DNA from 2 places in the Pseudomonas sp. SDO5532_S415 genome. Region 2 is predicted to be linked to the other one. Evidence: riboswitches for the same ligand, from Rfam matches in the RefSeq annotation. Region 2 holds a riboswitch; the other holds the start of a gene.
The links. Region 2 has a riboswitch for cobalamin ahead of ACW9HW_RS14745 (CbtB domain-containing protein). Riboswitches for the same ligand answer to the same signal wherever they lie in the genome.
Positions count from the first base shown of each region.

Region 1: it holds a riboswitch for cobalamin, as region 2 does, so the genes downstream of both, cobO (cob(I)yrinic acid a,c-diamide adenosyltransferase) here and ACW9HW_RS14745 (CbtB domain-containing protein) in region 2, are expected to answer to the same signal.

Region 1 covers NZ_JBSVWS010000094.1:1,589-8,467, forward strand. Annotated here, with positions in the region: gene cobD (threonine-phosphate decarboxylase CobD) at 1-920, opposite strand, end outside; gene cbiB (adenosylcobinamide-phosphate synthase CbiB) at 913-1,821, opposite strand; gene bluB (5,6-dimethylbenzimidazole synthase) at 1,818-2,468, opposite strand; gene ACW9HW_RS19240 (cobyrinate a,c-diamide synthase) at 2,465-3,847, opposite strand; gene cobO (cob(I)yrinic acid a,c-diamide adenosyltransferase) at 3,844-4,455, opposite strand; cobalamin riboswitch at 4,537-4,766, opposite strand; gene ACW9HW_RS19250 (hypothetical protein) at 4,919-5,503, shown strand; gene ACW9HW_RS19255 (PQQ-dependent sugar dehydrogenase) at 5,571-6,879, shown strand, end outside.
Region 2 covers NZ_JBSVWS010000056.1:17-6,895, forward strand. Annotated here, with positions in the region: partial or broken gene cobN (cobaltochelatase subunit CobN) at 1-2,415, opposite strand, end outside; gene cobW (cobalamin biosynthesis protein CobW) at 2,419-3,483, opposite strand; cobalamin riboswitch at 3,583-3,794, opposite strand; cobalamin riboswitch at 3,970-4,195, shown strand; gene ACW9HW_RS14745 (CbtB domain-containing protein) at 4,316-4,510, shown strand; gene ACW9HW_RS14750 (CbtA family protein) at 4,522-5,226, shown strand; gene ACW9HW_RS14755 (cobalamin biosynthesis protein) at 5,223-5,636, shown strand; gene cobM (precorrin-4 C(11)-methyltransferase) at 5,718-6,464, shown strand; gene nfuA (Fe-S biogenesis protein NfuA) at 6,631-6,879, opposite strand, start outside.

The DNA.
Region 1 (6,879 bases), on a different contig from region 2:
CCAAAACGCAGGCTGCTGTTCAGCGTGAACAATCGCAGCAGAATGCCACGCCGGGCCATGAATTCATGGAGCTCTTCGGCGCGTTCGGTGATCAGCCATTGGAACAAGGCGCAACCGCCTTGGGGTTTGAAACCGTGCTGCTCAAGCAACGACGCCAACCGTTCGCTGGCCTCCTCGGCTCGCACCCGTTGCCGCACATGCCCTTCGGTATCGCGCAGGCAAGCCTGGCCCAGCACCCGGGTCGGGCCGCTCACCGCCCAGGGTCCGACCTGTTCGGCGAGCAACTTGAGCAATTTGCGCTCGGCCAGGACAAACCCCAGACGCACCCCGGCCAGGCCGAAAAACTTGCCGAACGAACGCAGCACAATCAGTCCGACCTGATGAGCAAACGGCGCCACACTCAGGTGCGGCGTGTTATCCATGAACGCTTCGTCCACCACCAGCCAGCCACCGCGCTGGGCCAGCCGCGAATGCCAATCGAGCAATCGCGCAGGCGTCAGGCTCAGGCCGGTGGGATTGTTCGGGTTGACCACCACCAGCACATCGAGACTGTCGACAAAGAAATCGACTTCCTGCTCCAGCACTTCGCGCACGATGTAGCCATTACGACGCCAGGCTTCGGCATGTTCGGCGTAACACGGCGACAGCACGCCGACCTTGCCCGCCCGGCGCAATCGCGGCAACAACTGGATGGCCATCTGCGAACCGGCCACCGGCAGTGCTTGCAAGGTGCCGTAGTAGTCGCAGGCGGCCTGCTCCAGGCCGTCATCGGTTTCCGGCAAGCGTGCCCAGGCCCGCAGCGGGATCTGCGGCACCGGGAACGGCCAGGGCGCCAGGCCGCTGGACAGGTCAAGCCAATCGGCTTGCGCGATGCCGTATTCGAGCGCCGCCTTGCGCAACCGTCCACCGTGTTCAAGCATAAAATTCAGCCCCCACGCAGAGAATCAGCAGCCATAACCATACCCCGCGCTGGACCAATTGCCAGCCGCGGTCAATGGAGTCGGCGTCCGCCGGCAGGCCTTCGCCCAGTGTCGGACGCTCATGCAGTTCGCCGTGATAAATCGCCGGCCCACCCAACTCGACGCCCAGGGCACCAGCACCCGCCGCCATCACCGGACCGGCATTCGGACTGTCCCAGGTCGGGCCCTGGGTACGCCAACATTTCAAGGCCAACCGAGTCTTGCCCAGCAGCGCGTAGGTCAACGCCACCAACCGCGCGGGAATGTAATTGAGTACATCGTCGATCTTCGCCGCGGCCCAGCCAAATCGCTCGAAGCGTTCATTGCGATAGCCCCACATCGCATCCAGGGTGTTGCTCAAACGGTAGAGCACCACGCCAGGCGCACCGGCCACGGCAAACCAGAACAAAGCGGCGAACACCGCATCGCTGCCGTTCTCCAGCACCGACTCGGTGGCGGCGCGGGCGACTGCGGTTTTGTCGAGCTCACTGGTCTGACGGCTGACCAGGTAACCCACCCGCGTGCGCGCCTCCTCCAGATCATCGCTGCGCAGAGCCTTGGCCACTGGTTCGACATGCTCACCGAGGCTGCGCATGCCCAGGGCGCAATACAGTGCGAGAATCTCGACGACCCAACCCACATAAGGCGCCCAGGAAAACGCCGTGGCCAACAGCGTCAGCGGCAACACGGCGATCACCCACGCGGTCACGCCATGGCTGCGCCAGCCGCGACCACCGCCGTTGAAACGTTGCTCGATGCGCTCGGCAAAACGGCCGAACGCCACCAGCGGATGCCAGCGTTTGGGTTCGCCCAGCAGCGCATCCAGCGCCACGGCGGCGACACTCAATAACGCCACACTCATGGACGCACTCCCCAATAATTCTCGTATAACAATTCACTGAGCGGACGCGCCTGCGCCCAGCCCTCCAGCACCAGCATCGGTGCCGGATAAAATTCCTTGACCGGTCCCAGGCACAAAATGGCCAACGGCTTGGCGCCTGACGGCAGACCCAGCAGGTCTGCCAGCGCTTGTGGTTCGAACAGCGAGACCCAACCCATGCCCAACCCTTCGGCGCGGGACGCCAGCCACAGGTTCTGGATCGCGCAAGACAACGAGGCCAGGTCCATTTCCGGCAAGGTGCGCCGACCGAAGATATGCCGTTCGCGATCATCCATCAGCGCCGCGACCAGCACTTCGGCGCAATCGTTGATGCCTTCAACCTTGAGTTGCATGAATTCGTCGGTGCGCTCACCCAGGGCTTCGGCAGTGCGGATGCGTTCTTCTTCCACCAGCGCCTGGATCTTGCCGCGCAAGGCGCGGTCGCTGATGCGAATGAAACGCCAAGGCTGCATCAGGCCGACACTCGGCGCCTGGTGCGCGGCTTCGAGCAGGCGCCGCAAGAGCTCGGGCTCGACGGTGCCACCACTGAAGTGGCGCATGTCGCGGCGTTCGGCGATGGCGCGATAAACCGCTTCGCGTTCGGCCGGACTGAATGCGTTGTCAGTCATGGCCTCTTCGCGAGCAGGCTCGCTCCCACAGGATTCAGGTGATCATTGGTGGGCGCGAGCCTGCTCGCGAAGGCATCCCCTCGGTCAGGCGCAAACAGCGCGGCGACCGCGGTTGGATTGGACGGAAAATAAAAATGCACATACGAGGCCGTCATCCGCCCCTGACGATAAACTGCCTCCGCCCCACGCCCGCCGTTAGGGCTCAAGCCCCGGGCAATCGGCGTCAGTTCGGTGGTGGTCAGCGAATGATGATAGGTGTGGCCGCGCAGCGAACCTTCCGGCAGTTCAACCGCTTGCAAGGCCAGCGCGGCGAGGCGCTTTTGCATCACCGCATCGCCGCTCAGCAAGCCGACCAGTTCTGCGCGAGTGCCTTCGACATCGGTCAGCGAATCGAGCAGATAAAGCATGCCGCCACATTCGGCCAGCAACGGTTTGCCCGCTGCGTGGTGCGCACGGATAGCGCTGAGCATCGACGTGTTTTGTGCCAGGGCCACATGGTGCAATTCCGGATAGCCACCCGGTAGATACAGGCTGTCTGCCTCCGGCAAATCCGCATCACGGATCGGCGAGAAAAACCGCAGCTCGGCGCCCATCGCCCGCAGCAAATCAAGGCTGGCGCCGTAGGTGAAGGCAAACGCTTCGTCCCGGGCCACGGCAATGCGCACGCCGGCCAGCAGTGGCTCGGCGGCAATCACATCCGGCGCGGCGAATTCAACCGCCGGCGGCAGCGCAACCTCGCAACTGCCGGCCAAGGCATCGGCTGCCGCATCGAGACGCACATCGAGGTCGTTCAACTCGCTGGCCTGGACGAGGCCGAGGTGTCGACTCGGCAATTCGATCCCGGTTTCCCGGGACAACGCACCATACCAACGCAGGCCTTCGGTCAGGCTGCCTTCGAGCAGTTGTGCATGACGCAAGGTGCCGACACGATTGGCCAGGACCCCGGCGAACGGCAAGTCCGGCTGATAGCGCGCCAGCCCCAGTGCCAGTGCGCCAAAGGTCTGGGCCATGGCGGTGCCGTCGATCACGCCCAGCACCGGCACACCGAAGTGCCGTGCCAGATCAGCGCTGGACGGTGTGCCGTCGAACAGCCCCATCACGCCTTCGATCAGGATCAGGTCGGCGTCGCCTGCGGCTTCCCACAACAAGCGGCGACTTTCCTGCTCGCCGACCATCCACATGTCCAGTTGATACACCGGCGCACCGCTGGCGCGCTCGAGAATCATCGGGTCGAGAAAGTCGGGGCCACATTTGAACACGCGAACCTTGCGCCCCTGATTGCGATGCAATCGGGCCAGCGCGGCGGTGACAGTGGTCTTGCCCTGTCCGGAGGCCGGCGCGGCAATCAGTACCGCGGGGCAACGACGGGGTTGACTCACAGCTCAACGCCTTTTTGCGCTTTGATCCCGGCCTGGAACGCGTGCTTGATCATGCCCATCTCGGTGACGGTGTCGGCCAGTTCGATCATCTCCGGTTTGGCACCGCGACCGGTGACCACCACGTGCTGCATCGGCGGACGTGCCTGCAAATCACTGAGCACCTGATCGAGATCGAGGTAGCCGTGCTTGAGCGCGATGTTCAATTCATCCAGCACCACCAGGCCGATGGATGGATCGCGCAGCAATTGCTGCGACACCGCCCAGGCCGCTTCAGCGGCGGCGATATCACGCTGACGGTCCTGGGTTTCCCAGGTAAAGCCCTCGCCCATCACATGAAAGCGCACCTGCTCGGGGAAGCGCCGGAAGAACAACTCCTCGCCCGTGCTGTTGCGCCCCTTGATGAACTGCACCACGCCGCACTGCATGCCGTGGCCCAGCGACCGGGCGAGCATGCCGAACGCCGAGCTGCTCTTGCCTTTGCCGTTGCCGGTCAGCACCAGCAACAGGCCGCATTCGTTCGGGGAATTGGCGATGCGTTCGTCGATCACGGCTTTCTTGCGCAGCATGCGCGCCAGATGACGTTCGTCACGATCAGGGGTATCAGTCATGGGGAGCTCTCCGTTGAGGCTGGATAACGGCGGGCAGGCACAAGAATAGACGGCAAGAAGCCTGGCATCGCCCACCGTGATGCCGCTTGGATGGATCAGGCCGGTCTCCGGGCTCATGAGCGGCGTTGGCCTGACTGCGCGCCTTCCCATGTCTTTTGACACAGTGGCTCAAGACGCAGCTTTCACTCATTTACCGTTGCGGGGGCAGCGCCGGAATTGCAGACCTTCGTGCTTTGAAGTGACCACTCACCGGCTTCCCTGTTTCACTCTGTCGGCCCAAGCCACAGAGCACCTGAAACAAGCCGCGAAGGTTAGAGGGTTGGGGGTGGAGCGTCAATTGAAGACGGGGCGTATGAGTGAATAACAGCCGCCCATCCACAATTTGACGTCAATCTTGTGCCACACTCTCAGCAGTGATATCAAAGAGCCACAACCCCACAACACAATAAAAAGGGTGAGCCCCATGCAAGGCATGATCATCAGCAATCCGAAGCTGGAATTCCTGCGACCGGTGCTGGAGCGCTGGTTCGAGTGTATTGACCGCTACAACGCTGTGCGTGGAGATAATGAAACACCGTACTGGCTCGACGAAAAGGCCAATCTCGGCCTGCTCTCAGCTGCGGCATGGATGGCGGAGACGGTCACGCTGCAACAATCGCCCACCCGCAAACAGATCGAAGAAGGCGAACGCAATGGCCGCGCCGACCTGTTTATCGCCACCCCCGAGGCCCGCACCTGGCTGCAGGCCACGCAACGCTGGCCACGGGTCAACAACCTGAACCTGACCCAGGCCCTGCACGACATCACCAGCAACGCCAGGCAAATCAGCTACGCGAGCGACCTGAAGCTCGGTTGCCTGTTCGTCGCCCCGCAAAAAGCCCAGCACGGCGCCACTCCGGAAGAACTGCAAGACATGGTCGACGACCTGCAAAAGGAGCACACCTGCGCCGTGGCCTGGTATTTCCCCTACGCCTATCGCAAGTTGCACAACGAAGCGGGCCACTATCACCCCGGCATCGCCGTGCTGCTGAAAGAGGCTCGCGGCTGAGGGTTGAACCATCCAGCGTCCAGACTTCTCTATGATTAGATCAAGGCATTCATAGGGAAGATCAGCAATGCGCACGCCTCAACTCGCTTTTGTCATCGCCCTCGCCGGAGGGCTCGCCGCCTGCGGTGAAACCTCCAGGCTGCAAGTCTCCGACGGCACCGGCCCGTCGCCCAAGCTGCCAGAACCGAACAAAACACTGATCCCGACTGTGAACATCGCGCCGGCCATCGGCTGGCCGGACGGCGCGAAACCCGTCGCTGCCGCCGGCACGCAAGTGGCCGCGTTCGCCGAAGGCCTTGATCACCCGCGCTGGCTTTACGTGCTGCCCAATGGCGACGTGCTGGTCGCCGAAACCAACGCCCCGCCAAAACCCGATGGCGGTCAAGGCATTCGTGGCTGGGTCATGAAAAAAGTCATGGGCCGTGCCGGGGCTGGCGTGCCGAGCCCGAACCGCATCACCTTGCTGCGAGATTCGGATCACGATGGCATTGCCGAGACCCGCACGGTCTTCCTGGAAAATCTCAACTCGCCTTTCGGCATGACCCTGGTCGGCAATGATCTATACATTGCCGATACCGATCGCCTGCTGCGCTTTCACTATGAAAACGGCGAGACGGTGATCAAGTCGCAGCCGATCAAAGTGGTGGATTTGCCGGGCGGCGCCCTGAATCACCACTGGACCAAAAACGTCATCGCCAGCAAGGACGGCAGCAAGCTGTACGTCACGGTGGGTTCGAACAGCAACGTCGGCGAAAACGGCATGGATCAGGAGGAAGGACGTGCAGCGATCTGGGAAGTGGATCGCGCCACCGGCAACCACCGGATCTTTGCTTCGGGGATTCGCAATCCGAACGGACTGGCCTGGGAACCCACCAGCGGTGCTTTGTGGACTGCGGTCAATGAGCGGGATGAAATCGGCAGCGACCTGGTGCCCGATTACATCACCTCCGTGAAGGACGGCGGGTTCTATGGTTGGCCTTACAGCTATTACGGCCAGCACGTCGACGTTCGCGTCGAGCCGCAAAAACCCGAGTGGGTGGCCAAGGCGATTGCACCGGACTACGCGGTGGGTCCGCATACCGCGTCACTGGGCCTGACGTTTGCCGAGGGCAACAAGTTGCCGGCGCAATTCAGGGAAGGCGCCTTTATCGGCCAGCACGGCTCATGGAACCGCAAGCCGCACAGTGGCTACAAAGTGATTTTCGTGCCCTTCAGCGCCGGCAAACCGAACGGGCAGCCGGTGGATGTGCTCACGGGGTTTCTCAATGACGACGAAAAAGCCATGGGCCGGCCGGTGGGGGTAGTGATCGATCAGCAAGGTGGCTTGCTGGTGGCGGATGATGTGGGGAACAAGGTTTGGCGGGTGTCCGCGACCA
Region 2 (6,879 bases):
CAGTCCATCGCCAGCAGGCTGGCTCCCACAGGGGGCATTCAACATCTGTGAAATAAGCTGTGCAGCGAACAGTTCGAGACGTTCGCGGGTATCGCCCGTAGTGCGCCAGAGCTCTTCACTGATCGACATTAATGCATCGGGACGAGGTCCGCTCCACGGATCGGCCAACGCGCAATCGAGCGGATCGAACCCCAGCCCGAAGGCCTTGGCCAACGCCCGCAGCAGACTCGACTGCGCCCCGCGCCCATCGCCCCGGGGAATACGCAGCAGCGCAAGCAAGGTGTCAATGCGCAGACGCCCGGCCGGTGATTCGCCGAACACGTGCAAACCATCGCGGATCTGCGACTCTTTCAAGTCGCACAGGTAAGTGTCCAGGCGCGGCAGCCAGATCGCCGCATCGGCGTCGCTGTCCAGCTGCTCTTCAAGCTGCAGTTCGCGGTCGATGTGGGTCTCGCGCACCAATTGCAGGATGTCCCGTTGCAACTCCCGGGCGCGGCGCGGATCGAGCAGTTGCGCTTCGTAATACTCGTCGGCCAGCAGCTCCAGGTTGCGCAGCGGTCCATAGGTTTCGGCGCGGGTCAGGGGCGGCATCAAGTGATCGATGATCACCGCCTGGGTGCGGCGCTTGGCCTGGGCGCCCTCGCCCGGATCGTTGACGATGAACGGATAGATGTTCGGTAACGGCCCGAGCAGTGCGTCCGGCCAGCAATTCTCCGACAGCCCGACGCCCTTGCCCGGCAACCATTCGAGGTTGCCGTGCTTGCCGACGTGGATCACGCCGTGGGCGCCATAGGTATTGCGCAGCCAGAAATAGAACGCCAGATAGCCGTGGGGCGGCACCAGGTCCGGGTCGTGATACACCGCACTCGGATCGACCTGATAACCCCGCGCCGGCTGAATGCCGACGAAGGTCAGGCCGAAACGCAACCCGGCGATCATCATTCGACCGCCTCGGCACATCGGATCGTTTTCCGGCGATCCCCAACGCTCTTGTACCGCCGCGCGATTGGTTTCGGGCAGTGCGTTGAACATTGTCAGGTATTCGTCCATGGCCAGACTTTGCTGGCACGGGCGTTGGTCGATTGTTTCCAGATCGTTGCTGACGCCGCCGAGCAATTGCTGGATCAGCGCAGTACCACTGCCCGGCAATTCGGCCGGCAGCGGATAACCTTCTTTATGAAGCGCTCGCAGGATGTTCAGCGCCGCAGCCGGAGTATCGAGCCCCACACCATTGCCGATGCGACCATCACGGGTCGGGTAATTGGCGAGGATCAGCGCAACCCGCTTTTCAGAATTGCGCAGGCGCGCCAGATCGATCCAGCGCCGCGCCAGTTCGGCGACGAAGTCCATGCGCTCAGGTTGTGGCCGGTAGCAGACCACGTCGGACTGACTGCGCTCACTGCGCCAGGCCAGATCCTTGAAACTGATCGGTCGGCTGATGATGCGTCCGTCCAGTTCCGGCAGCGCGATGTGCATCGCCAGATCCCGGGGTCCGAGGCCCTGCTCGCTGGCGCGCCAGCCCGGCTCGTTGTCCTGGGCACAAATCGCCTGAATCACCGGGATGTTGCGGCGAAACGGCCGCAAGTGCGGCGCTTCGGGGCTCGATTGCGCGAACCCAGTGGTGTTGAGAATCACCCCCGCCTCGACTTCATCCAGCCAGTCCTCGACCACCGTCAGGCAACCGGGTTCTTTCAAACTGGCCAGCGCAACCGGCAACGGGTTCAACCCCGCCGCCTGCAAACGCTGGCAGAAAACATCGATGAAAGCGGTGTTCGCCGCTTGCAGGTGCGAGCGATAAAACAGTACCGCCGCCACGGGCTGATCGGCCTGCCAGTCAGCTTGCCAATCCTGCAGCGTCGCGGGGCTTTTTTGCGGGTGGTAAATCGCCGTGCGCGGCAGGGTTTGCGGCTCGGACCATGGGTAATCACGACCCAGCCAGCGACTGGCCAGGCAGCGAAACAAGTCCAGGGCATTGCCCATGCCACCCTGACGCAGGAAGTGCCAGAGCCGGTCGCGGTCCTCAGGGATCACGGTGCTCAGGTCGCTGAGTTCCGGGTCCGGGCGATCATCGCCCGGGACCAGAATCAGTTGCACACCACGTTGCGACAACTCCACCAGACGCTCGATACCGTAACGCCAATAGGCTATGCCGCCATGCAGCGATATCAGAATGACTTTGGCGTGGCGCAGCACTTCATCGACGTACAGATCGACCGAGGCGTGATTCTGTACCTGCATCGGATTGGCCAGGCGCACGCTCGGGTAGTCGTCGGGCAACTGCTGCGCTGCCTCGGCGAGCAGCGCCAGGCTGGAGTCGCCGCTGCACAGGATCACCAGCTCGGCGGGGGTTTGTCCAAGGTCGGCAATGTTGTCATCCGACACAAATCCGCCGGGCTGGGTCCTGAGCAGGTGCATGGCTTACACGCTGAGCGCGGCGCGCAGTTGCGCTTCGAGCAAGGCAGCGTCCAGTTCCTGGCCGATCAGCACCAGCCGGGTGATACGCGTTTCTTCAGCGCCCCACTGCCGGTCGAAGTGCTTGTCGAAACGGGTGCCCACGCCCTGGATCAGCAGGCGCATCGGTTTGTTCGGGATCGCGGCGAAGCCCTTGACCCGCAGGATGCCGTGCTGGACCACCAGTTGGGTCAGCGCATCCAGCAGCAGGCTTTCGTCAGCCTGTGGCAACTCGATGGAAATGGAATCGAAAGCATCGTGATCATGATCGTCTTCTTCGCCTTCATGATGGTGGTCGTGATGGCTGTGACGGCTGTCGATGTGCTCTTCGGAACCGGCGCCGAGGCCGATCAGCACGTCCAGCGGCAGGCGACCGTTGCTGGCTTCGATGACTTTCACCGCCGGTGGCAGTTCCTCGGCGACTTCCAGGCGCACGCGGGCCAGATCTTCCGGGTTGATCAGGTCGGCCTTGTTGAGGATCACCAGGTCGGCGCTGGCCAGTTGGTCGGCGAACAGTTCGTGCAGTGGCGATTCGTGGTCCAGGTTCGGGTCGAGTTTGCGCTGGGCGTCGACCTGATCGGGGAACGCGGCAAAAGTACCGGCGGCCACCGCCGGGCTGTCGACCACGGTGATCACCGCGTCAACGGTGCAGGCGCTACGGATTTCCGGCCACTGGAAAGCCTGGACCAGCGGTTTTGGCAGGGCCAGGCCCGAAGTTTCGATGAGGATGTGATCGAGATCGCCGCGACGGGCCACCAGTTCGCGCATGACCGGGAAGAACTCTTCCTGGACGGTGCAGCACAGGCAACCGTTGGCCAGTTCATAGACCCGGCCAACAGCTTCTTCTTCGGTGCAACCGATGGAGCATTGCTTGAGGATCTCGCCGTCGATGCCCAGCTCGCCGAACTCGTTGACGATCACCGCGATGCGGCGGCCCTGGGCATTGTCGAGCATGTGCCGCAGCAAAGTGGTTTTGCCCGAGCCGAGGAAGCCGGTAACGATGGTGACGGGGAGTTTGGCCAGTGTTTTCATCGGATGCCCTTTGGCAAGGTGGCGGGCATACGGGACGAGAACCGGCAACGCGCATGCGAGCCGGAAGCGTTCGCCACCGGATCACCCCGCCCGGTTGTAGTGAGAATCTGTATCGAGGCAGGTCTCCTGGCTGACGGTGTGCCAATCATTGGACTGGCGTTCGCTGCGCCTTCCCGCGGGCTCAGGACATGAGCGTGCAGTGGCGTGGCAGCGAACATCACCGTTCACAGTTGCGGGGGCAGCCGCGGCATCGACCGCGTTCCCTTCTTAGCTTCGGCAAACGCCGAAGAACCTCGAAAGCGCAAGGCTACGCATGGTATGGGGGCGGGTCAATGTCTTGTGACACCCTCACTGGCCCCTTCGCGAGCAGGCTCGCTCCCACATTGGAATGCGGCCACCTGTGGGAGCGAGCCCGCTCGCGAAGAATTCACCTCGGTTCAAGATGAGAACCCCTGCCAATTGACGCCCCACCCTCGCCCATGCTCTCCTACACCTCTTGTTACGGGTGCCCTTCACAGGGTGAAACGGGAAACCGGTGAATCATGTGCTTTACTCTAGAGCCATGTCAGTCCGGTGCTGCCCCCGCAACGGTAAGCGAGCGAAGTGTCAGATCCACTGTGTCGATGAGGCATGGGAAGGTGATGCTTGCAGGTCAAGGCGAAAGCCTGCGCCCCTCGTGAGCCCGGAGACCGGCCCGCAACACAAAGTGACCAAAACATCACTGAATGACAAACCCGCGGTGGGCGGGCGCTGTTCGAATCCCTGCGCTCGCTGGTGCGCGGGTTCTTGCATGCGCTTTTGATTCCCCGCTGACAGAACAGAGGGAAACGCCATGTCGATCATCAGCAGCACCGACCACAGCAGCACCGCCAGCAGCACCACAACCCTGACCCAACGCCTGACCGCCGCCGTATTCGCGTCGATCCTCGGCGCCAGCCTTGTGTATTTCGCCGGTTTCTCGCACATCGAAGCGGTCCACAACGCCGCTCACGATACCCGTCACAGCGCCGCATTCCCGTGCCATTGAGACCTGCCGACATGATCAAGCGTATTGCGCAAACCGCAGGTTTCACCGGGTTGCTGGCCGCCCTGCTGCTCACACTGCTGCAAAGCCTTTGGGTTTCTCCGCTGATTTTGCAGGCCGAGACCTACGAAAAACCCGAACCCGCCGCCGTTGAAGTGCACGAACACGCCGCCGGCGTCGCCGCCCACACTCACGACGGCGAAGCCTGGGAGCCGGAAGACGGCTGGCAGCGCGTGCTGTCGACCACAGGTGGCAATCTGGTGGTGGCGGTCGGTTTCGCCCTGATGCTCGCCGGTCTCTACACCTTGCGCGCGCCGACCAAAACGTCCCAGGGCCTGCTCTGGGGGCTCGCGGGTTACGCCACTTTCGTGCTGGCACCGACCCTCGGACTGCCGCCTGAATTGCCGGGCACGGCGGCCGCCGATCTGGCACAACGACAGCTCTGGTGGATCGGCACCGCCGCGTCCACGGCTGTCGGCATCGCCCTGATCGCGTTCAGCCGCCACTGGCTGATGAAAATCCTCGGTGTGGCGATCCTTGCCGTGCCCCATGTGATTGGCGCACCGCAACCGGACGTGCACTCGATGCTCGCCCCGCAAGCACTGGAGACTCAGTTCAAAATCGCTTCGCAACTGACCAACGTCGCGTTCTGGCTCGCCCTGGGCCTGATCAGCGCCTGGTTGTTTCGCCGTAAAAGCGATGGCCAATACCACGCATGATGGATACCGGCACTGCGCCGACCCTGGTGGTCGGCCTGGGCTGCCAGCGCGGCTGCCCCGTCAGTACGCTGCGAGCGCTGCTCGATCAGGCGCTGCAGGCCAACCAGATCGAACTTCATCAGATCAAGGCCCTGGCCAGCATCGACTTGAAGCGTGACGAACCGGCCCTGATCGAACTGGCCGAACAACTCGGCTTGCAGATGATGTATTTCAGCAGCGTACAGTTGGCGGCCTATCAAGCGCAGCTCAGCCATCATTCGCAGATCGCCTTCGAACGCACCGGGTGCTACGGCGTGGCGGAAAGTGCCGCCCTGGCCATGGCCGAACAACTGGCCAATGCGCCGGCAAAACTGCTGATCCCGCGACAAAAATATGCCCAGGCTACGCTGGCATTGGCCGGCGCCGCATAAAATCCCCGATAATCCCGCCTTCGATCATGAGCAATCTTCATCTGAAGCGTTGCCCATCACCTTTTTTCACAGGAACCGACAATGACCGTCTACTTCATTGGCGCAGGTCCCGGCGATCCGGAACTCATCACCGTCAAAGGCCAGCGGCTGATTCGCAGTTGCCCGGTCATCATCTATGCCGGCTCGCTGGTACCCACCGCCGTGCTTGAAGGTCATCACGCGCAAAAGGTGGTCAACAGCGCCGAATTGCATCTGGAACAGATTATCGAATTGATCAGGACTGCCCATGCCAACGGTCAGGACGTAGCCCGGGTGCATTCCGGCGATCCGAGCCTGTATGGCGCCATCGGCGAACAGATTCGCCACCTGCGTGAACTCGACATTCCCTTTGAGATCATCCCCGGCGTCACCGCGACGGCCGCTTGCGCAGCGTTACTGGGCGCAGAGCTGACGTTGCCGGACGTGTCCCAAAGCGTGATCCTGACCCGCTATGCCGACAAAACCGCCATGCCGGTGGGCGAAGAACTGGGCAGCCTGGCGCAGCATGGGGCGACCATGGCGATCCACTTGGGGGTCAATCATCTGGAGAAAATCCTTGCCGAGTTGTTGCCGCATTACGGCGCGGATTGCCCGATCGCGGTGATTCACCGGGCGACCTGGCCGGATCAGGATTGGGTGGTGGGGACGCTCGAGGATATTGCCGGGAAGGTTGCCGCCAAGGGGTTTCGGCGCACGGCGTTGATTCTGGTGGGTCGGGTGTTGGGGAGTGATCATTTCAGCGAGTCGTCGCTGTACCGTGCGGGGCATGCGCATTTGTACCGGCCCTGAAGCACTTGTGGCGAGGGAGCTTGCTCCCGCTGGACCGCGGAGCGGTCCCACATCAGCCAACACATTCATCACGGGAAAATGTATTGGCTGATTTGCGACTGCTTCGCAGTCGAGCGGGAGCAAGCTCCCTCGCCACAGCGCCGTTTTTTAGTTCGCAGCGAACGCCTTAGTAGTAGGCGTTTTCTTTCTGCGTGTGGTCAGTGACGTCACGCACGCCCTTGAGCTCGGGGATGCGCTCGAGCAAGGTGCGCTCGATGCCTTCCTTCAAGGTCACGTCGGCCTGGCCGCAGCCCTGGCAACCGCCGCCGAACTGCAGAACGGCGATGCCGTCTTCGACCACATCGATCAGGCTGACCTGACCGCCGTGGCTGGCCAGCCCCGGGTTGATCTCGGTTTGCAGGTAGTAATTGATACG